4 regions of the Salmonella sp. GDC200615 genome follow, and region 4 is predicted to be linked to each of the others. Evidence: predicted binding sites of a transcription regulator. Region 4 holds the regulator's gene; each other region holds the start of a gene.
What was found. The regulator Fur, encoded in region 4, represses iron uptake genes when iron is present. The targets are predictions, from matches to a motif close to ATAATAATGAGAACNACTATCAA.
Positions count from the first base shown of each region.

Region 1: fes (enterochelin esterase) is a predicted target of Fur. The motif match lies at 3,934-3,956, and genes of this name have one in related genera.
Region 2: fepB (Fe2+-enterobactin ABC transporter substrate-binding protein) is a predicted target of Fur. The motif match lies at 1,985-2,007, and genes of this name have one in related genera.
Region 3: exbB (tol-pal system-associated acyl-CoA thioesterase) is a predicted target of Fur. The motif match lies at 3,699-3,721, and genes of this name have one in related genera.

Region 1 is NZ_CP192247.1:3,270,745-3,276,152, reverse strand. Features, by position in the region: partial or broken gene ACQ29O_RS15820 (YbdK family carboxylate-amine ligase) at 1-805, opposite strand, end outside; gene entD (enterobactin synthase subunit EntD) at 817-1,521, opposite strand; gene ACQ29O_RS15810 (TonB-dependent siderophore receptor) at 1,567-3,822, opposite strand; gene fes (enterochelin esterase) at 4,011-5,225, shown strand; gene ACQ29O_RS15800 (MbtH family protein) at 5,256-5,408, shown strand, end outside.
Region 2 is NZ_CP192247.1:3,258,055-3,263,462, forward strand. Features, by position in the region: gene entE ((2,3-dihydroxybenzoyl)adenylate synthase EntE) at 1-650, opposite strand, end outside; gene entC (isochorismate synthase EntC) at 660-1,835, opposite strand; gene fepB (Fe2+-enterobactin ABC transporter substrate-binding protein) at 2,144-3,100, shown strand; gene entS (enterobactin transporter EntS) at 3,163-4,407, opposite strand; gene fepD (Fe(3+)-siderophore ABC transporter permease) at 4,518-5,408, shown strand, end outside.
Region 3 is NZ_CP192247.1:4,060,610-4,066,017, forward strand. Features, by position in the region: gene ACQ29O_RS19665 (ESA_00282 family adhesion-associated protein) at 1-445, opposite strand, end outside; gene ACQ29O_RS19670 (hypothetical protein) at 549-959, shown strand; gene ACQ29O_RS19675 (hypothetical protein) at 946-1,350, shown strand; gene ACQ29O_RS19680 (SDR family oxidoreductase) at 1,474-2,358, shown strand; gene exbD (TonB system transport protein ExbD) at 2,471-2,896, opposite strand; gene exbB (tol-pal system-associated acyl-CoA thioesterase) at 2,903-3,637, opposite strand; gene metC (cystathionine beta-lyase) at 3,889-5,076, shown strand; gene yghB (DedA family general envelope maintenance protein YghB) at 5,216-5,408, shown strand, end outside.
Region 4 is NZ_CP192247.1:3,157,998-3,163,405, forward strand. Features, by position in the region: gene ybfE (LexA regulated protein) at 1-249, shown strand, start outside; gene fldA (flavodoxin FldA) at 400-930, shown strand; gene fur (ferric iron uptake transcriptional regulator) at 1,212-1,664, shown strand; gene tcuR (tricarballylate utilization LysR family transcriptional regulator TcuR) at 1,779-2,705, shown strand; gene tcuA (FAD-dependent tricarballylate dehydrogenase TcuA) at 2,803-4,206, shown strand; gene tcuB (tricarballylate utilization protein TcuB) at 4,193-5,332, shown strand; gene tcuC (tricarballylate/proton symporter TcuC) at 5,383-5,408, shown strand, end outside.

The DNA.
Region 1 (5,408 bases), 110 kb from region 4:
ACGCTCGGTCAGCAGCCAGTGCGCGGTCGCCTGAATCAACCCTGCCATATTGATGGCACGATCAAGGGTGAGCGGCGTATCCATCACCCGAACTTCTACCGTGCCAAAGGCCGGGTTGGGGCGGATATCCCAGTGCAAATCTTTGATGCTGTCGATCATCGTGGTGTAAGACAGACGGCGAAATAGTCCGGCAAACTCTTGCCAGTTACTGACCCACGGCATGGGACCGTTATCGGGAAAAGCGGAAAAAATATTCAGGCGCGCGCAGGCAAAACGGGTGTCAGATCCTTGCATATAGGGAGACGCGGCGGAGAGCGCAATAAAGTGCGGCACAAAATGCGACAGCCCGTGTAAAAGATAAATCGCATCGTCGCCATTCGCGCAGCCGACGTGGACATGCTGGCCGAAAACCGTCGCCTGTTGAATTAAGTAGCCGAAATTTTCCAGCGTGCGTTGATAGCGCTCATTATCACAGACCTCCTGACGCTGCCATTTTTGAAAAGGGTGCGTACCGCCGCCGCAAATGCCGAGATGGTGTTCCGACGCCGCCTGTAAAATAACGTGCTGCATGGCAGAAAGTTGGGCCGCCGCCTGGTCAATATCGCGGCAGACGCCCGTGGCCATCTCCAGCATACTTTCGGTGATATCGTGCTTAATTTCTCCCGCAGTAAGTTGGGGCTTAACGGCGTCGATCAGCGTAGAAGAGTCCTGACTTAAATCGTAGCTAGGTGGATTGATCACCTGCATCTCCAGCTCAATACCAAGCGTATTAAGGTTCAGAAACGTGAAAATCATTCAGCGCCATAGCGATCTCATTTATCGGGGGATTGCGCTAAGTATAGAAGCGGGAGCGCTCCTGTCGTGGGGAAAGCGCGTTATTGCAGAAACAAGAGTAATAACGCTATTGCTACGTTGAAACCATTCTGTACGGACGGTACGTTCAGCCATCATGGCGGCAAAGGCTGGCAGCAGATGTAACGAGATGTGCGTGGCGGTAAGCGAGGTAACTTTTGCGCTATCGAATCCCGGGAGCGTGACGCGGTCTGAAAAGGCTTTATAAACGCTCTCTTTGGCGGAGAAAGCCAGCGTCAGGGCAAGCGGAAAAGGGAGCGAGCTCGCCTGGAGAATTTGGCGCTCATCGCTATCAATAATGGACGGCGCCAGCTCTGTCGCCGTGTGTTGACTCATGATTTTTTCTATATCAATGCCGATACGCTGTTGGGATATGACGGCCAGCGCCGTTGTCGCACAGTGGCTGATGCTGCCAAATAGGCCGTCCGGCCATAGCGGCTGTCGCTTGTCGCCCATACCGGGCACTGTCCTGACGCCCACCTCGCGTAGCGCATGAACGGCGGCAATGCGGCCTGCCAGATGTTCAGCTTTACGCTTGCGTCCGGCAGACCGGAGCCGATCGTGATGAGGTAGCCATAGCAGGTCGTGTTCGCGAAAGCTGCTCGCATCAAAGTCGACGATATGCAGCCTGTGTCCGGCAAAGGGAAGGGGAAAATGAGATGTCAGCATCGTTTTTGCCAATTCCCTCCCCGAATGAGGGAGGGAAGGTTGCCATCAGAAATGGGTATTAATGCTCATATACCACGTACGTCCTGGTTCGTTATAGGTGTACGCGCCAGCGCCCGCCATATAAGCGCCAGTTTGAGTATCCCTGACGGTTTGCGCGTTACCTTCACGCCACAGACGTTTGTCAAAGAGGCTATCCACGCCACCGGTCAGGCTGACATTTTTGGTCACGTCCCAGGTCGCGCTCAGGCCAACAATACTGTATGGGCTGACCGCTTGCTTATCTGTTCCGGTAACGGGGTTACCCTGATAATCATATTTCTTCGGCTCTTGTTTGCCGTACCAGGTGAAGGTTGATTGCAGAGAAACGTCCTGACGTACCTGCCAGCTCAGGGTTGAGTTAAGCGTGTACTGTGGAATAATCGACAGGCGTTCGCCGGTCTCTTTGTTTTTACTCTGCAGCATATACGTAACGTTATTCGTCCAGTTGACGGTGTCGCTAACCGGTACGTTTAACGTGCCTTCCAGACCTTCAACGACCGCTTTCGGCACGTTCTCCCACTGATAAACATCCGTTTTGCCGTTGTTGATACGCTGCAACGGCACCGTACCCGCTTCAATCTTATTGCGGTAATCATTGCGGAACCAGGTGATGCCGGCCAGCCAGCCATCGCGTTTAAATTCCAGACCGATCTCTTTATTGATGCTGGTTTCGGCTTTCAGATCATCGTTACCCATCATATAGCAGCCGATGCCGGTACCCGCGCCAGTCGCGTAGCAACCCTGACCTTTACTGTACAAAATATAGTTTGGGTTAGTCTGGTACAGACTCGGGGCTTTATAAGCGCGGGCGATCCCCATTTTCAGAGTAAAGTCATCCCCCAGACCTTGCGACAGGTTCAGCGACGGGCTCCAGTTATCCCCCACAATACTGTGATGATCGAAACGTAGCCCCGGCGTCAGCATAGTGCTGTCGGTCAGTTCCATGTTGTTTTCAGCAAACAGAGAGAAAATTTCCGCTTTTGAATAGGGGCTACGATTGGTACTGCTGTAACCCGGGATATTTCCCCCCATAAAGGTTTGCGAGTTGGAGAGCTCGTCTTTCATACGCTGTTGGGCCCATTCGGTACCCAGCGTCAGGTTTTGATTTACCAGCAGATCGAAAGGAAGGCTCACTTCGCTGTGTAGGGTGACGTCATTCAAATCGGCATCGGCATATTTTTGCGATGCTTTGGGATCGAAAATTCCTTCGGTGCCGCCTGCCAGGCCTTCCGGCATCCGGGAGTTACGGGTATGTTCGTATTGCACCCAGTTACTGGTGGTTACGCCATTATTCCAGCCGCCGTTCCAGGTCAGAGAGTAGTTCTGCCGATAGAGGCGGTTTGTCTCTTTTCCGTAATTATCTTTCACCAGTTGGTTCGTATTGGTGTTCTGAGTATCGCCGGCATAGAGGTTGCCCTGGCGACTGTAACCGGCCTCCAGCTCCAGAGACTGAAGCGGAGCAAAATCCCAACGAACCACGCCGTTGATATCTTTGTTAATGACCCCCTCGCGTCCGGCTGGTAACGTGTCGGCGTAACTCCCGGTACGTTCAGACTGATTCCCCTGGTTAATATTACGCGCATCCGCCTGCGTTTTGTCGAGGTTGCCATACAGACGGAAGCTGAAATCCCCGCCCAGCGGGCCGTTCAGGCTAAAGTTAGTGCGTTTGGTCGCGCCTTCGTCTTTATGTTCCGGCGCGTTGAAATAGGTATTCCAGGAGCCGTGCCACTCGCTACCGCCTTTTTTGGTAATGATATTGACCACGCCACCCGCCGCGCCGTTACCGTAGCGTGCAGCGGCAGGGCCACGCAGCACTTCAATGCGTTCGATCATCTCCGGCGGCACCCACGCGGTATCGCCACGGGTATCGCGTTCGCCGCGCCAGCCCAGGCGCACCGAGTTACGGCTGGTGACGGGTTTACCGTCCATCAGGATAAGGGTGTTTTCCGGCCCCATGCCGCGAATATCGATTTGGCGGTTATTCCCGCGCTGACCGCTGGTGGAGTTGCCGGTCAGGTTCACGCCCGGCATGGTGCGGATGATTTCTGACACGTCGCGCGCGGGCGGATTTTTGCGGATCTCATCGGCGGTGATGGTGGATACGCCTGGCGCCTGTAGGTTTTGCTGGGCAGCGGTCACCACGATGGTGTCTTCATTGGTGAGCGCAGCGCTATCGGTTTTGTCTTCCGCCATCACGGGCAGAGCGGCCCCGTAAATCCCTAAATTGACCAGTAAGGTCAGGGAATGAATCTTCTTGTTCATTGTATATCCTGCTTTTCTTTAGCCACATAAGCCAAAGCGCCCGTCAAAGGCATTGGCCGGGTGGTGAAATTGTGTTCGCGCGTCCCATAGCGCGACAATACGCTATTGCAAATGCAAATAGTTATCAATAATATTATCAATATATTTCACCTTTTATATACAAAATTCATAATAAACACAGAGTTATAATGAAAGAGGCGCTGGCAACGGGAAGTAAGGCCTGGTGGAGGACGAAAACCGGGCCGGAATGGATACGGGAAAAAGACGGAAATTATCGGGTCACTTTTTGGTGGCGCGACCCGCAGGGAAACGAAACACACTCCCCGATACGGCGTGTCTGGGTCTACATCACTGGCGTAACCGATCATCATCAAAACGCGCAGCCTCAGACGATGGCGCGTATTGCCGGAACGGATGTCTGGCGCTGGAGTACGGCGCTTAGCGCTAACTGGCGCGGCAGCTACTGTTTTATTCCTACCGAACGCGATGACGTTTTTGCCGCTTTTGCGCCGGGCGAAACGCCCGATCGGAACGCACTGCGTGAAGGCTGGCGACAGCTATTACCGCAGGCGATTGCCGACCCGCTTAATTCGCAAAGCTGGCGGGGAGGACGTGGTCATGCGGTTTCAGCGCTGGAAATGCCGGATGCGCCCCTTCAGCCGGGATGGGATCGTCCTGAAACGCCGTACTCGCCGCCTTTGATGATGCAGTGGCATAGCGCACGTCTGGGTAACTCCCGCCGCGTATGGATATTGACGACCGGAGACGAGGCGCCGGAGGAAAGACCGTTGGCTATTCTGCTGGACGGTCAATTCTGGGCGGAAAATATGCCCGTCTGGCCCGCGCTTGCCTCGCTGACTCATCAACGCCTGCTTCCCGGTGCCGTCTATCTGCTGATTGACGCGATTGATACTCACCACCGCAGCCAGGAGTTGACCTGCAATGCCGACTTCTGGCTGGCAGTGCAGCAGGAACTGTTGCCGCAAGTCAGAGCCGTGACGCCTTTTAGCGATGATGCCGGGCGAACGGTGGTCGCCGGACAGAGCTTTGGCGGCCTGTCGGCGCTGTATGCCGGCCTGAACTGGCCGACGCGTTTTGGCTGTGTACTAAGCCAGTCAGGATCGTTCTGGTGGCCTCATCGCATCACCCCGCCGGAGGGGGAAGTCATTACCCGGCTGAAAACCGGCGCATTATGTGCGCGCGGACTGCGTATCGTACTGGAAGCCGGCGTGCGTGAGCAGATCGTGTTTCAGGCGAATCAGGCGCTTTATGCCCAACTGAATACTTCGCAGCAGTCCATTTTCTGGCGTCAGGTTGACGGCGGACACGATGCGCTTTGCTGGCGCGGCGGGCTAACGCAAGGGCTGATGCTGCTTTGGCAGACGCTTATCGACACGCTTTAACCGGGCACATGTCCATGACAGGAGTTGAGTATGGAATTCAGTAATCCCTTCGATAATCCGCAGGGACAGTTTTACATCCTGCAAAATGCGCAGCGTCAATTCAGCCTTTGGCCAGCGGCGTGCACGCTTCCCGCAGGCTGGGACGTGGTATGCGAACCGCAATCGCAGGACGCGTGCCAGCAG
Region 2 (5,408 bases), 100 kb from region 4:
ATCTCATTGCTACGGCGCACGCTGTAGTAATAGTCGTTATGGGTACGGGGAATAAGCTTTGGCGTGCCGGTAGTACCGCCGGAAAGCTGAAAGTAGGCCACTTCGTCAGCAGGTGATGGCGTGGCGGTGAAATCTTCCGCCGCCTGCCGCATCGCCGCGTCCAGGCTGTGATCGCCGTCGTCGTTGCGCAATAACACCACCCGCACAGAGCGGTGTTCAGCCACAAACGTGTTGAGAAAGTCCTCCCCGGCGAACAGCGTATGTTGGCGATCGGCAATCACCAGCGTCGGCGCGATCTGCATCGCATAGGCGTTAAGTTCGGTACGTTGATGGCTAAACAGCGCCAGAACGGGCGCTACGCCAAGCTTCAACAGGGCGAAAAAGGTGATATACAGTTCCGGTACATTCCCCAGTTGTACCAGAGCGGTTTCGCCAGGTTTGATGCCCTGACGGCGTAAACTGCAGGCCAGATTATCTGCGGCCTGGTTGAGCTGGCGATAGCTGAATGCGCGCTCGCCTTCAATGACCGCCGTCTTGTCGCTGCCAGCGTGGCGGGTCAGAATATCGGTCAACGGCACGTCTTGCCAGTAGCCTTTTTCACGATAACGGCGGGCAAATTCATCCGGCCAACGGGTGAAAGGTATACGCATCATCGTTCCTTAATGCAGTCCAAAAACGTTCAACATCGTAGAGAGCTTGACGCCGGTTTCCCGCCACTCGCCGACTGGCGAAGAGGCAGGGACAATCCCGGCGCCGGCGAACAGGCGCACCTGATTACCGTGCAATTTCGCACAACGAATCGTCACTACCCACTCGCCGTTTCCTTCGGCATCGCACCAGCCGACAATGCCGCCAAACAGTTCACGATCGAACGGTTCCAGTTCAGCAATCAGCTTTTTCGCGACCTGATGAGGGAAACCGCTTAACGCAGGCGTTGGATGCAGCAGACAGGCCAGCGTCAGCGCGTTTTCTCCGGCGTTGGCCTTGCCCTCAAACGGCGTACCGAGATGCCATAGCGTCGGCGTGGTGATCAACTGCGGAGAGGAAGGTAATTGCAGTTCCGTGCTGCGATCGCGCAGGATCTGCTTCATCGCCTGCGTCACCAGCTCATGTTCATGGCGATCTTTTTGTGAAGCCAGCAGTCGGTTTCCCGCCTCGCGATCCAGAACGTCATCGGGCTGTCGGCGTGCCGAGCCTGCTAACGGCAGCGAACTAAACCGCTCGCCCTCTTTGCGTATCAGCAATTCGGGGCTGGCGCCCAGCAGAACGCCGCCATCCGCCAGTGGCACATGGAAGTTGTAACTAACTGGATTCTGCGCAACCAGCCGCTCCAGCAATGCTCCGCTATCCACCGCTACATCAGTGGTGATATCTACCAGCCGGGAAAGCACCACTTTATCGACGTCTGGCGTGGCGGTCAGCATAGCCGCGCGTGCGACCATCGCTTCAAAAGCATCCTGCTCCGGAATCGCCTTTCGCGCCGTCACCGTCAGCGACTGATGGTCAGTAAAATAACGCGCCGTGCGCTGCTTTTGCTGGCGGGAAAAGGACTGCCACGCCATCGGGATAAATAGCGACGACGGCTGGCGGGTATCAAAGGGAATCGCCCCCACCAGGATAGGGTTGGCGATGCCCTGCGATTTGGCCTCGGCAAACTGCTGGCGCAATTTCTGCTGGAAAGGGCTATCCGGCGAATCTCCGGCAACCGCAGGCTCGGTATAACGGGCGAAGCACCCGGAAGTGGTAAAACTGCGATACGGCGACATGAAGAAAAAGCGATCGGGAGCAAGCGTTGCCATTGTCTCCTGAGCGTCCTCGGCCAGTGACATATCCATATCATCCTCCAATGATAAAGGCTTATATACACTTCATCTTTCAAGCTGCCTCTTTGTTGGCTGCGCTCAGAAACCCCGGTCACACAGTTATCTATGCCCGCTGGGATTTCTTCCCTTGCCGTTGCGATGCTTCTTGAATGATTTTGTGTATAATAATGATTATTATTTCTATTTTTAGTGCGCTAACCTAAGAGTAAAACGTCGCTCTGTCAACTCTGGTCATGAGTTAAATGGCACTAAGGCTTGCATCTCGCTGCCGCTGACATGAAAATGAGAAGCATTAACTTTATTAATAACAGGACGCTATTGTGAGACTCCCCGCCTTTTATCGTTGGCTGCTTTTAGTGGTTGGTATATCAATTTCAGGAATATCCTTAGCCCAGGACGCCGGTTGGCCCCGGCAAATCCAGGACAGCCGCGGCGTTCATACTCTGGACCACAAACCCGCGCGTATCGTCTCTACCAGCGTGACGTTGACAGGCTCGCTGCTGGCGATTGATGCGCCCGTCGTCGCCAGCGGAGCCACTACGCCGAATAACCGCTTTGCCGACGATCAAGGGTTTATGCGCCAGTGGAGCGACGTAGCAAAGGCTCGCCATGTCGCCCGGCTGTACATCGGCGAACCGAATGCCGAAACGGTCGCCGCGCAAATGCCGGATCTCATTTTGATTAGCGCCACCGGCGGCGACTCCGCGCTGGCGCTTTACGATCAGCTCTCCGCTATCGCGCCGACACTCGTCATCAATTATGACGATAAAAGCTGGCAGAGTTTGCTCACGCAACTTGGCGAGATCACCGGTCAGGAGAAACAGGCCGCCGCGCGAATAGCGGAATTTGAGGCGCAACTGACGACGGTTAAACAGCGAATCGCCCTGCCGCCGCAGCCGGTTAGCGCGCTGGTGTATACCCCTGCCGCGCATAGCGCCAATCTGTGGACGCCAGAATCAGCACAAGGCAAGCTATTGACACAGTTAGGCTTTACGCTGGCGACATTGCCCCGAGGGCTGCAAACCAGCAAAAGCCAGGGTAAGCGCCACGATATCATTCAGCTTGGCGGTGAAAATCTGGCCGCCGGGTTAAACGGTGAATCTCTTTTCCTGTTTGCCGGCGACAACAACGATGTTGCGGCCCTTTACGCCAATCCGCTGCTGGCGCACCTGCCAGCGGTGCAAAATAAGCGCGTCTATGCCCTGGGTACGGAGACGTTCCGTCTGGATTATTACAGCGCAACATTGTTGCTTAACCGGCTTGCCGCCCTGTTTTAGCCTTATCGGAGTCTTATCCGACTGACCAGACCGATTTTGTCAGTCGGATAAACGCCCCTTCATCAGCCAGCATCGCTAACCGGCGGCGTCTGGCGAAAACGGCGTAGCTCGCCCAGCACTAACAGCAGCAGCAAACCGATAATCACCAGCCCGAATCCACTCACGCTCGCGGAAGCGACCGGCGTCATCATTGCGCCAAGACCGCCTAACAGCGCCGCGCCGATAGCGTCTCCCGTGACGTTTTGCGCGGTCCACAGGCCATTCATTCGCCCCAGCATATTTTCCGGCGTCTGGGTTTGCAGCAGGGTGTATTGTAATAACGAACTGATGGCGCTAAGCCAGCCAAACAGCGCCAGACAGATAACACCTGCGATCCAGACCGGCATGATGGCGAACAGCCCCACCGCCAGAAAAGAACCGACTGTCGAAACCAGCATAATGAGCCCCGGACGAACGCTATGCGCCAGTTGTCCGCTGGTCAGCGCGCCAATGGCCGCCCCCAGCGGAATTGCCGCATACAGCAAACCGATTTGCGCCGCCGACATCTGCCAGCTCATCGCCAGCGCCGGATAGAGGACGCGTACCGCGCTTGCCATCGTCACCAGACCGCCAAGCAGCGCAATACCGCCGATAAGCGGACTGGCGAGCAAAAAACGAAATGCCGCCAGTAACGCGATAAAAGGATTTTCCCGCGGCTGCGGAGGAACAGGCAGTCGCGGCAGCGTCAGTAACGGCAATAGCGTAATAAACGTCCCGGCGGCCGCCAGCCCATAGTTCCAGGCTACGCCGCCGCTGGCAAGCAATATGCCCCCCAACATCGGGGAAATAACCGATCCCAGACGTACCGTCAGCATGGTAATCGCGCCGGCCTGCATCAGATTTTCTCTTCCGACCAGCGCTGGCGTCGCCGCCAGTAACGCGGTCATGCCCAGAGACGCGAAAAAGCCGTCCCACAGGCCAAGGAGATATATCGCCAGCAATGACGGTTCCGGCAACAGCGCGTTCACGCACAGGCCAATAAAGCCAATACCGCAAGTACCGCGCGCCAGCAGAGTCACCTTTTTGCGTTCGTAGCGATCGGCCAGCACACCGCCCACCATTAAGCCAATAAACATGGCGCCGCCGGTTAACGTTACCGACAGCCCTACCTGCCAGGTGGAGTGCGTCATCATTTGGATCTGTACCGGAACCGCCACGCCAAGCAGCCCCAGCGAGACAATAGAGATAAAACGGGCCAGAAATACTGCGCGAAATTCAGGGTGCGTCTTCAACAGGCTGAGATTGAGCAGCCAGGATTGTCGATTCATTACAACGCCTTAATGCGAGTTTTTTTAAATATCCATTCAATGGCTGCACATGCTAACATAACCAAATAAGATAGATAACGATAATTACTATCATTATCAGGGAAGTTACTATGTCATGCTCGTTTTCCGTGACGCGCGCGTTTGCCGTGCCCGGATTGTTGTTATTACTGAGTCTCGCCGCGGTTTTAAGCCTGGTCATTGGCGCGAAACCGCTGCCCGCCGCCGTCGTGCTGGAGGCGTTCACCGGCGTGTGCCAAAGCGCCGATTGCACCATCGTCCTGGATGCGCGTTTGCCGCGTACGCTGGCCGGATTACTGGCAGGCGGCGCGTTGGGCCTCGCCGGGGCGCTCATGCAAACACTTACTCGCAACCCGCTCGCCGACCCGGGGATTCTGGGCGTTAACAACGGCGCCAGCTTCGCCATTGTACTGGGCGCGGCGCTGTTTGGTTTCTCCACGCCGCTGGAGCAGCTTTTCATGGCATTTAGCGGCGCGCTTATCGCATCGCTGATTGTCGCCTTCACCGGTAGTCAGGGCGGCGGCCAGTTAAGCCCGGTCCGCCTGACACTGGCGGGCGTGGCGCTTGGCGCGGTACTGGAAGGATTGACCAGCGGCATCGCGCTGTTAAATCCAGAGGTCTATGATCAGCTTCGCTTCTGGCAGGCGGGATCGCTGGACATTCGTAGCCTGCAAACGTTGAAAGTCGCGCTCGCGCCCGTGGTTATCGCTGGGATCGTGGCGCTATTTCTGAGCCGAGCGCTGAACAGCCTGAGCCTCGGCAGCGATACCGCGACGGCGCTGGGGAGTAAAGTGGCGCGCACCCAACTTATCGGTTTACTGGCGATTACCGTCTTGTGCGGCAGCGCAACGGCGCTGGTCGGCCCTATCGCCTTTATTGGTCTGATGATGCCGCATATGGCGCGTTGGCTGGTGGGCGCAGACCACCGCTGGTCGCTGCCAGTGACGCTACTGGCCACCCCTGCTCTGCTGCTTTTTGCCGAT
Region 3 (5,408 bases), 900 kb from region 4:
ATGCCGGGTAGGCTTCAAGACTGAACTCGCGAAAACACTGGCGTAAATTAAGGACGTCCAAATCCGAATACGGCACCTTTTCTCCGTTCAGACAACGCTTCTTAATATTGTCGTAATACTTATAAACGGCAGAGTTAAGGTCGCTGCAACGACGCTGTGCGTCAAATAATCCAGGCGTTTCATTCAACTCAGTCATTGTCATTCGTTTTATCGTTGCATGAAGGAAATCGATATATTCATGGTTAACGCGCCAGTACCATACCGGCGTTATCGAATTCATTAATACTGAGAAATGATCTTCGCCCTCTTCCTTTGTCATGGGTTCAGTTTGATTTAAATTTACGATTTTTCCACCAGGACGTTTTTTATTAACCTCCCACATCAGGAAGAGTATCGCGCCGGTCAGTAATAGCAATATAATAACAGAATAAAAAATACTGTTCATAGCAGGCTCCATTTTTTTTGATTTTAAAATTACGCCATGTTATTGTCAACGAAACCTACACTATTAAAAATAGTATACCACTGATCGTAAAGGATATTTAGTCATGCTTCCTGAGCATCTGGTTTCCTCTCATTTTCGCCTGTCATCGCCGCCCCCTGAAGCCACAGAAAACAGTAAAAATTTGCCTCAGGGAAAGACAAAACTCAGCGATTACGAGCCCGATATTTTAATTTGCGCTAACGCAACCGGGCAACACAGAAACGTATTATTTGAAGAACGCGACCGTCATATTAAAGAACGTCTGTATTGTGTGGCTAAAATTGAAACGTTTGCCCGCCTGATAAACGCACTACAGGCAGAAGGCTATATTGATGCCCAAACACTAAGTAAAATACTGGCGGATAAAACCGCAATGATAAATGAAAAAGGTAATGCCATTTGGCTTAATTTAATCACTCGCGAAACCAATATGCCGCTATTTTATTCACTGGAAGATAAAGATGAAAGAAGTTGAAGACAATAACGTTTATTTGGCTTTAGACAACCATAAAAGTGATGAATTTATCTTAAAGCAAAATCTTGCAGCGCTAATCGCCAGTAAAAATGCCACCCTGGAAAAGGTAACGCAGGAGGTGGTATCCATACCGGCGGCGTTAGTGCGCCTGAAGTGGCAAAACCGACGAGAGATGTATACGTTACAGGTCAAAGAGGAGATTTATGGCGCGACCATCAATGCTATTATCGAGCAGCATCCTGAATTACGAGACAAAATTATGTCTCGTCTTGAAAGTGACTGGCAGCATCTGCTGGCTCGCGAGACGGCAACCTTACGTCTGACGCGTAAGCTTTCCGATGGCGACTACCGGACGCGCAACGTCACCACCGTCGCACGGCAAGAAAAATAACCTTCATGGCTAGTTAACTCTGTTGTGAATACGGGCGAAGCATAAGGATCGTTCTGATTCTCCCTCTTACGGTAGTAAAAGTGTCTACGCTTAAAGGGTGTTCAACCTGAAGGGAGAAGCTCAATGTCTCATCTATACGACCCTACCACGCAGTATTACACCGGCGAATATCCTAAGCAAAAACAGCCGGCGCCCGGCGTCCAGGCGAAAATGACGCCTGTTCCTGACTGTGGCGAAAAAAGTTATGTCGGCAGTGGTCGCCTTAAAGATCGTAAGGCGCTGGTGACAGGGGGCGACTCCGGGATTGGGCGCGCTGCCGCTATCGCTTACGCGCGTGAAGGCGCAGATGTCGCGATCAACTATCTGCCAGCGGAAGAAGAGGACGCCCAGCAGGTTAAAGAGCTGATTGAGGAGTGCGGTCGTAAAGCGGTGTTATTGCCAGGCGATCTTAGCGACGAATCCTTCGCCCGTTCGCTGGTCCATAAGGCGCGTGAAGCGCTGGGCGGGCTGGACATTCTGGCGCTGGTAGCCGGTAAACAGACGGCAATCCCGGAGATAAAAGATCTGACCAGCGAGCAATTTCAGCAAACCTTCGCCGTTAACGTTTTTGCCCTGTTCTGGATAACCCAGGAAGCGATTCCGCTGCTGCCAAAAGGCGCCAGTATTATCACGACGTCGTCTATCCAGGCGTATCAGCCCAGTCCGCACCTGCTGGATTATGCGGCAACCAAGGCGGCAATCCTCAATTACAGCCGTGGCCTGGCGAAACAGGTGGCGGAAAAAGGAATTCGTGTGAATATTGTCGCGCCTGGCCCTATCTGGACAGCGCTGCAAATTTCCGGCGGTCAAACCCAGGATAAAATTCCGCAGTTTGGTCAGCAGACGCCAATGAAGCGGGCCGGCCAACCGGCAGAGCTGGCGCCGGTGTATGTCTATCTGGCAAGCCAGGAATCCAGTTACGTTACCGCAGAAGTGCACGGCGTGTGCGGCGGGGAGCATTTAGGCTAACGCATGAAGTCGATTAAGGTGGCGCAATTCTGTTAAGCAAGGCGCCATCTTAGGCAATAAAAAAGCCGGGTGGCGACTTCGCCTTACCCGGCCTACAGCGTCAGCAGAATACTTATTTCGCTTTCGCGGTCTCTTCGCCGACCAGACCAATCTTGAGATAGCCCGCCTGATGCAGCATATCCATCACTTTCATCAGGGTTTCATACTCTACGGTTTTATCCGCACGGAAGAAAATCGTAGTATCCTTTTTCCCTTCCGTCAGGGCCGTTAGCTCGGCAATCATCGTATCATCCGTCACCGGATCGTTACCGATAAACATGGTGTTATCCGTTTTCACCGACAGATAAACCGGTTTTTCCGGACGCGGCTGTGGCGTACTGGTAGAAGCGGGCAGATTCACCTTGACGTCCACCGTCGCCAGCGGCGCAGCCACCATAAAGATAATCAGCAGAACCAACATGACATCGATAAACGGCGTCACGTTGATTTCATGCATTTCGCCGTTGTCATCCAGGTTCTCGTTAAGACGCATTGCCATGACGCATTACCCTACCCGTAATTTCTGCGCGGCGCGTACCGGCTGCGCACTGGCGCTCGCATTCAGATCAAGATCGCGGCTTTGCAGCAGCAATACCTGCGCCGCCACGTCACCCAGCGTCGCTTTGTAACTGCCTATCTGACGTGCGAAGATGTTGTAAATGACGACCGCCGGGATCGCGGCTACCAGCCCAATCGCCGTCGCCAGCAGCGCTTCCGCAATACCAGGAGCGACCACCGCCAGGTTGGTGGTCTGCGTTTGCGCAATACCGATGAAGCTATTCATAATGCCCCATACGGTGCCAAACAACCCGACGAAGGGGGAAATGGCGCCGATCGTCGCCAGATAACCGTTGCCTCGTCCCATGTAGCGGCCAACCGCTGCGACGCGACGTTCCAGACGGAGGCCGGTACGTTCTTTAATCCCTTCGTTATCTTCGCTGCCCTGAGAGAGTTCCAGTTCATTCTGCGCTTCATTGATGAGCTGTGCGCTGAGGCTTTTTGCGCTGAAACCTGCCGCAATGTCGGAAGCCTGATCTAAAGAGCGCGCATCGGCTAATTGCAGTTGTTCGCGCTTTAAGCGGCGCTTTTGCGTGAAAAATTCAACGCTTTTACTGAAGAAGATAGCCCAGGTGACGACTGACGCCAGAATCAAACCAATCATCACGCACTTCACGACAATATCGGCGTGCTGATACATGCCCCAGACGGAAAGATCCGTCTGCATCAAATTATTACCCACTCTGTATCTCCAGGACGCAAATCACAAAATCTGAGCATAATAATATCAAAACAACGTCGAATTGATAGTCGTTCTCATTACTATTTACATACTGCCGCACCTTTACTGCTTTTTCTTTGCGCTTACGCATTAAAAAAGCCACCTGTTTTTATTTTGGCAAAATTTTCATCTGTATCACACGTCGCCAGGGTGCAGATGGTTATATTCATGCTAGTTTAGACATCCAGACGGTTAAAATCAGGAAACGCAACATGACGGATAAACAGTTGGATACCAAACTGGTAAACGCAGGACGCAGCAAAAAATACACGCTTGGCTCAGTGAATAGTGTGATTCAACGCGCTTCTTCACTGGTGTTTGACACCGTCGAGGCCAAAAAACACGCTACCCGCAATCGCGCCAACGGCGAATTATTTTACGGACGCCGGGGAACGCTGACCCACTTTTCGCTCCAGGAAGCCATGTGTGAACTGGAAGGCGGCGCCGGATGCGCGCTCTTCCCGTGCGGCGCGGCGGCGGTCGCCAACACCATTCTGGCATTCGTTGAGCAGGGCGACCACATCCTGATGACCAACACAGCCTATGAACCCAGCCAGGATTTCTGCAGCAAAATTCTCGGCAAACTGGGCGTGACGACAAGCTGGTTCGACCCGCTCATCGGCGCTGATATCACGCAACATATTCAACCGAACACGAAAGTCGTATTTCTGGAATCCCCCGGTTCTATTACCATGGAAGTACATGATATTCCGAGCATTGTTAGTGCGGTCAGACGCGTCGCGCCAGAAGCCGTCATCATGATTGATAATACCTGGGCGGCTGGCGTTCTGTTCAAAGCTCTGGAATTCGATATTGATATCTCTATCCAGGCGGGCACTAAGTATCTGATTGGTCATTCTGATGCGATGGTCGGTACTGCCGTTGCAAATGCGCGCTGCTGGGAACAATTGCGGGAAAACGCCTATCTGATGGGGCAAATGCTCGACGCCGACACGGCTTATATGACCAGCCGCGGTCTGCGCACACTCGGCGTGCGACTGCGCCAGCATCAAGAAAGCAGCCTCAAAATCGCCGCATGGCTGGCGAACCATCCTCAGGTCGCGCGCGTTAATCATCCGGCCCTGCCGGGTAGCAAAGGTCATGCGTTCTGGAAACGAGACTTTACAGGCAGCAGCGGCCTGTTCTCCTTTGTGCTCAATAAAAAGCTGACCGAGGCAGAATTATCAGCCTATCTGGATAACTTTTCGCTGTTCAGTATGGCCTACTCCTGGGGAGGCTACGAATCGCTGATTATTGCTAATCAGCCGGAACAGATCGCCGCGATTCGTCCCGCAGGCGGCGTAGATTTTACCGGTACGCTGGTCCGGGTGCATATTGGTTTAGAGAGTGTTGATGATTTGATCGCTGATTTAGCCGCCGGCTTCGCCAGAATTGTGTAAAGTTGCCGGGGATGGACATATATGCAGACAATTTCCGTGGAAAAGTCTGCGTTTGTTGCGTCCGGGATCAAGGCATCCCGGACGATTCAGGAGTACAATAGGCGAATAAAAGCATAAATGCTGTTCCACAGGAAAGTTCATGGCTGTCATTCAAGATATTATCGCTGCGCTCTGGCAACATGATTTTGCCGCGCTGGCGAATCCACACGTTGTTAGCGTCGTCTACTTTGTCATGTTCGCCACGCTATTTTTAGAAAACGGTCTGCTGCCAGCATCATTCTTACCTGGCGATAGTCTGCTGCTACTGGCAGGCGCGTTGATCGCCCAGGATG
Region 4 (5,408 bases):
CACGAGCGTCGCCCGGGACGACCTAAAACGAATCCGCTTTCGCGCGATGAACAGTTACGCATCAACAAGCGCAACCAGTTAAAACGCGACAAAGTTCGTGGCCTCAAGCGTGTCGAATTAAAACTCAACGCACAAGCGGTTGACGCGCTGAATGAGCTGGCCGAAGCGCGCAACATTAGCCGCAGCGAGCTCATTGAAGAAATATTAATGAAGCAGCTTATGGCGCTGCGCGGCCAGGGTTTAGTCTGAAAATAAGTTTTGTTTCATATTTCGTGTAGCAGAGCGTGCAGTCCCGCGTGATTGCTGTTTCCGCATATCTGCCTGTTCTGCTATGATTGCCCTTATCCGTGGGCAATTCGCCACCACCATTTCAATAAGTTTCAAGAGGTTATTTTACTCATGGCAATCACTGGCATCTTTTTCGGCAGCGACACCGGTAATACCGAAAATATCGCAAAAATGATTCAAAAACAGCTTGGTAAAGACGTTGCCGATGTGCATGACATTGCAAAAAGCAGTAAAGAAGACCTGGAAGGGTATGACATTCTGCTGCTGGGCATCCCAACCTGGTACTATGGCGAAGCGCAATGTGACTGGGATGACTTCTTCCCGACTCTCGAAGAGATTGACTTTAACGGTAAGCTGGTGGCGCTGTTTGGCTGTGGCGATCAGGAAGACTACGCGGAATACTTCTGTGATGCGCTGGGCACGATTCGCGACATTATTGAGCCGCGCGGCGCCACGATTGTGGGTCACTGGCCAACTGCAGGCTATCATTTTGAAGCCTCTAAAGGTCTGGCTGACGACGATCATTTTGTCGGTCTGGCGATTGACGAAGACCGTCAGCCTGAACTGACCGCCGAGCGTGTTGAAAAATGGGTTAAGCAAGTTTCGGCTGAATTGCACCTCGACGACATCCTCAACGCCTAATCTTATGCGGCGCAGCGTTATATCTGCGCCGCATCAATAGACAAGACCAATCAAAATAATTGCTACAAATTTGTAACTTTCGCACCCATCCCTGTACAATGTCCGGGTGTAATCAGGTGGCGCCAGAATTTGCAGGCAAAACCACAGTTTTATTAACATCTGCGAGAGACTTGCGGTTTTCATTTCGGCATGGCAGTCCTATAATGATACGCATTATCTTGAGTGCAATTTCTGTCACTTCTCTAATGAAGTGAATCGTTTAGCAACAGGACAGATTCCGTATGACTGACAACAATACCGCATTAAAGAAGGCTGGCCTGAAAGTAACGCTTCCTCGTTTAAAAATTCTGGAAGTTCTTCAGGAACCAGATAACCATCACGTCAGTGCGGAAGATTTATACAAACGCCTGATCGACATGGGTGAAGAAATCGGTCTGGCAACCGTATACCGTGTGCTGAACCAGTTTGACGATGCCGGTATCGTGACCCGCCATAATTTTGAAGGCGGTAAATCCGTTTTTGAACTGACGCAACAGCATCATCACGACCATCTTATCTGCCTTGACTGCGGAAAAGTGATTGAATTTAGTGATGACTCTATTGAAGCGCGCCAGCGTGAAATTGCGGCGAAACACGGTATTCGTTTAACTAATCACAGCCTCTATCTTTACGGCCACTGCGCTGAAGGCGACTGCCGCGAAGACGAGCACGCGCACGATGACGTGACTAAATAAGTGTAAATCTTTCGAAGAGCCAACCGCCCGGTTGGCTTTTTTATATCCTCCTCTTTCCTGCCGCTTGATGTTGATTTAATGTAAAAAACGCTATCGCATCTCAGGAGAGCAGGAATGGAGCTTCGCCAGTTACGCTATTTCGTGCGTATTATTGAAACCGGCAGTATGGGCAGCGCCGCACAGGATCTTGATATTGGCGTTTCAGCATTAAGTCAACAGATGTCCCGTCTGGAAAACGAGCTTGCCATCCGTCTGCTGCAGCGCACTTCGCGCGGCGTAACGCCAACCAACGCCGGGCTGGCCTTTTATTCGCAGGCGCAACTCGCCCTGCGTCATGCCGACGACGCAATTCTCGCCGCCAGAGAAGCGCGCCTTTCCGGTCATGTGAGCGTAGGAATGGCCCCCAGTACCGCCTCCATACTGGGTATACCGTTTATCCATGCCATGCAGGAAAACTATGCCGATGTTCGACTGCATGTGGTGGAAAGCTTGTCCGGTAATCTGGAAAGAATGATCAATACCCGCCAGATTGATTTAGCCGTTGTCTTTCAAAAAGATAAAATCCTGCGCTGGAGCGCCAGACCGATCCTTGAAGAACAGCTTTTTCTGATTGGCTCCCATGCCCTGCTGGCGGCGCTTCCTGATAACCCGATCACACCTGAACAACTGGCAGGCATTCCGCTCATTATGCCAAGCCAGAGACATGGGCTGCGCGGCAGGCTGGACGCTGTCTGCCAGGAACATGCGCTTAACGTTGAGATCGTCGCGGAAATTGACGGTCTGGCGTTGTTGATGCGCGCCGTGCGCGACGGTCTTGGCGCCACGTTGCAGCCCGGCGCGGCGATTTCTCATCTGGATAACGACGCGCTACGCGTGATCGGCGTCCATAATCCGGTACTCAGCCGCCCCAATTTTTTAGTCAGCCTGTCGGATGATGAACTGACGCCCGCCGGCCTTGCCGCCAGAGTAGTCCTTACCAAAGTTATGCGTCAGTTAGTCGACGCCGGTGAATGGCCAGGCGCAACCCTTTACGCTTACTAAACCCCTGTTTAGCGCTACCTGATAGCGCGCCGCTTATTTATCCGTATACATTTCAATTACAAATTTAACAAATAGTTAAATGGTACGGGAGTATAAGATGGTTGATGTACTGGTGATAGGCGGAGGCAATGCCGCATTATGCGCCGCCCTGACCGCACGGGAAGCGGGCGCATCGGTTCTGCTGCTTGAGGCTGCCCCGCGGGAATGGCGCGGCGGAAATTCTCAGCACACACGAAACCTGCGCTGTATGCATGATGCGCCGCAGGATGTGCTGGTAGAAAGCTATCCTGAAGAGGAATTCTGGCAGGATCTGTGGCGAGTCACCGACGGCAACACCAACGAGGCGCTGGCGCGGCTGGTCATTCGCACCTCTTCGCAATGCCGCGACTGGATGCGCAAACATGGCGTTAACTTTCAACCGCCGCTATCAGGTGCGCTCCACGTTGCGCGCACCAATGCGTTTTTTATGGGCGGCGGGAAAGCGCTCGTCAATGCCTATTACCGTAGCGCCGAACGGCTGGGCGTACAGGTTCGCTATAACACGCCGGTTCACGCGCTTGAACTTCATGACGGCGAATTCGTGGCGGCGCTGGCGGGTAGCGAACGGATTACCGCCAAAGCCTGCGTATTAGCGGCTGGCGGTTTCGAATCAAACCGTGAATGGCTGCGGGAGGCCTGGGGAGAAAACGCCCGCGGCGAATGGCCCGCGGATAATTTCCTGATTCGCGGCACGCGTTTTAACCAGGGCGTATTACTCAAATTTATGATGGATGCCGGCGCGGATATCATTGGCGATCCGTCCCAGTCGCACTGCGTAGCGATTGATGCCAGGGCGCCGCTGTACGACGGCGGTATTTGTACTCGCGTGGATTGCGTATCGCTGGGTATTGTCGTGAATCGCGACGCCGAACGTTTTTATGATGAAGGCGAAGATTTCTGGCCGAAGCGTTACGCCATTTGGGGGCGGCTGGTGGCTCAACAGCCAGGACAAATTGGCTATTCGATTATTGACAGCAAAGCCATCGGCCACTTTATGCCGCCGGTTTTTCCTGGCGCGCAGGCCAATACGCTGGCTGAGCTGGCCTGCCAGTTGGGGCTGGACGCGGAAAAATTTACCCATACCGTCACGCAGTATAACCAGGCCTGCCAGCCCGGTCATTTTGATCATACCTTGCTTGATGACTGCGCCACTAAAAACCTGACGCCGGCGAAAACCCACTGGGCGCGCCCGCTTGATGCGCCGCCCTACTACGGTTATGCGCTGCGACCCGGCATCACGTTTACCTACCTGGGTCTGAAAGTCAATGAACGTGCCGCGGTGCATTTTGCCGGTCATCCAAGCCGCAACCTGTTTGTTGCCGGCGAGATGATGGCAGGAAATGTACTGGGCAAGGGGTATACCGCAGGCGTAGGCATGTCTATCGGCACAACCTTTGGCCGCATTGCGGGAATAGAAGCCGCCCGCGCGGCGCACAAGGAGGCGCAGCATGAAACAGCTTGAAAAATTAATCATTGAGGCCACCGTGCTTACCGAACCGGAAGCCGAGGTCGAACGCGTCATGCAAGTGTGTAACGCGTGTCGCTACTGCGAAGGTTTTTGCGCGGTATTTCCGGCGATGACCCAGCGGCTCGAATTCGGTAAAGCCGATATTCATTATCTGGCGAATTTATGTCATAACTGCGGCGCCTGCCTGCACGCATGCCAGTATGCGCCGCCCCATGAATTTGCCATTAACGTGCCGAAAGCGATGGCGCAAGCCCGCCTGGAGACGTATCAACAGTATGCCCAGCCCGCCGCTTTTGGCGCGTTATACCGCCGGGCGGGGATCACCGTCGCGCTGGCGCTGATAGTCGGTCTGACGCTCTTTTTATTACTGGCGATGGTGCTGAAAGGGTCGCTGATTCATCCGCCGCTGGCCGGTGACTTCTATCAAATTTTTCCGCATAGCCTGCTGGCATGGATGTTTGGCTCAGTTTTTGTGCTGGCAATCGGTTTGCTTATGGCGGGCGTAATTCGCTTCTGGCGTGAGATCTCGCCGGGCGTACCGCGTTCGGCAGAGATTGCGGAAGCGTCGCACAATGCGTTAACGCTGAAATATCTCGACGGCGGTCACGGCAAAGGCTGTAACGAAGCGGACGATGCGTTCACGCTGCTGCGCCGTCGCTTTCATCACTTTACCTTTTACGGTTTTATGCTCTGTTTTGCCGCCACGGTCGTGGCGACGGGCTATCACTACGTCGCCGGTTGGGAAGCGCCCTACCCGTTTTTTAGCCTGCCGGTCATGCTCGGCACGCTGGGCGGTATCGGTCTGCTTATCGGCCCGGCCGGGCTACTGTGGCTCAATCTGCGGCGGTCGCCGTTACATGGCGATGCGCGCCAGAAACCCATGGATCGCGGCTTTATTCTGCTGCTGCTCTTAACCAGTCTGACCGGGCTGGCGCTGCTGGCAGGCAGAGACACCAGCGGAATGGGCATACTGCTGGCGCTCCATTTAGGCGTGGTGATGGCGCTCTTTCTCACCCTTCCCTACGGAAAATTCGCCCACGGATTTTTCCGCTGCGCGGCCTTACTCAAATGGGCAGTTGAGAAGCGACGCGGAAAACATGCGGGGGATACAGGCAACTGACCCGCAACATCTTACCCATAAAACAATAAAGACAGTGGAGAGCAAACCCTATGGCACAACACACACCTGCAACATC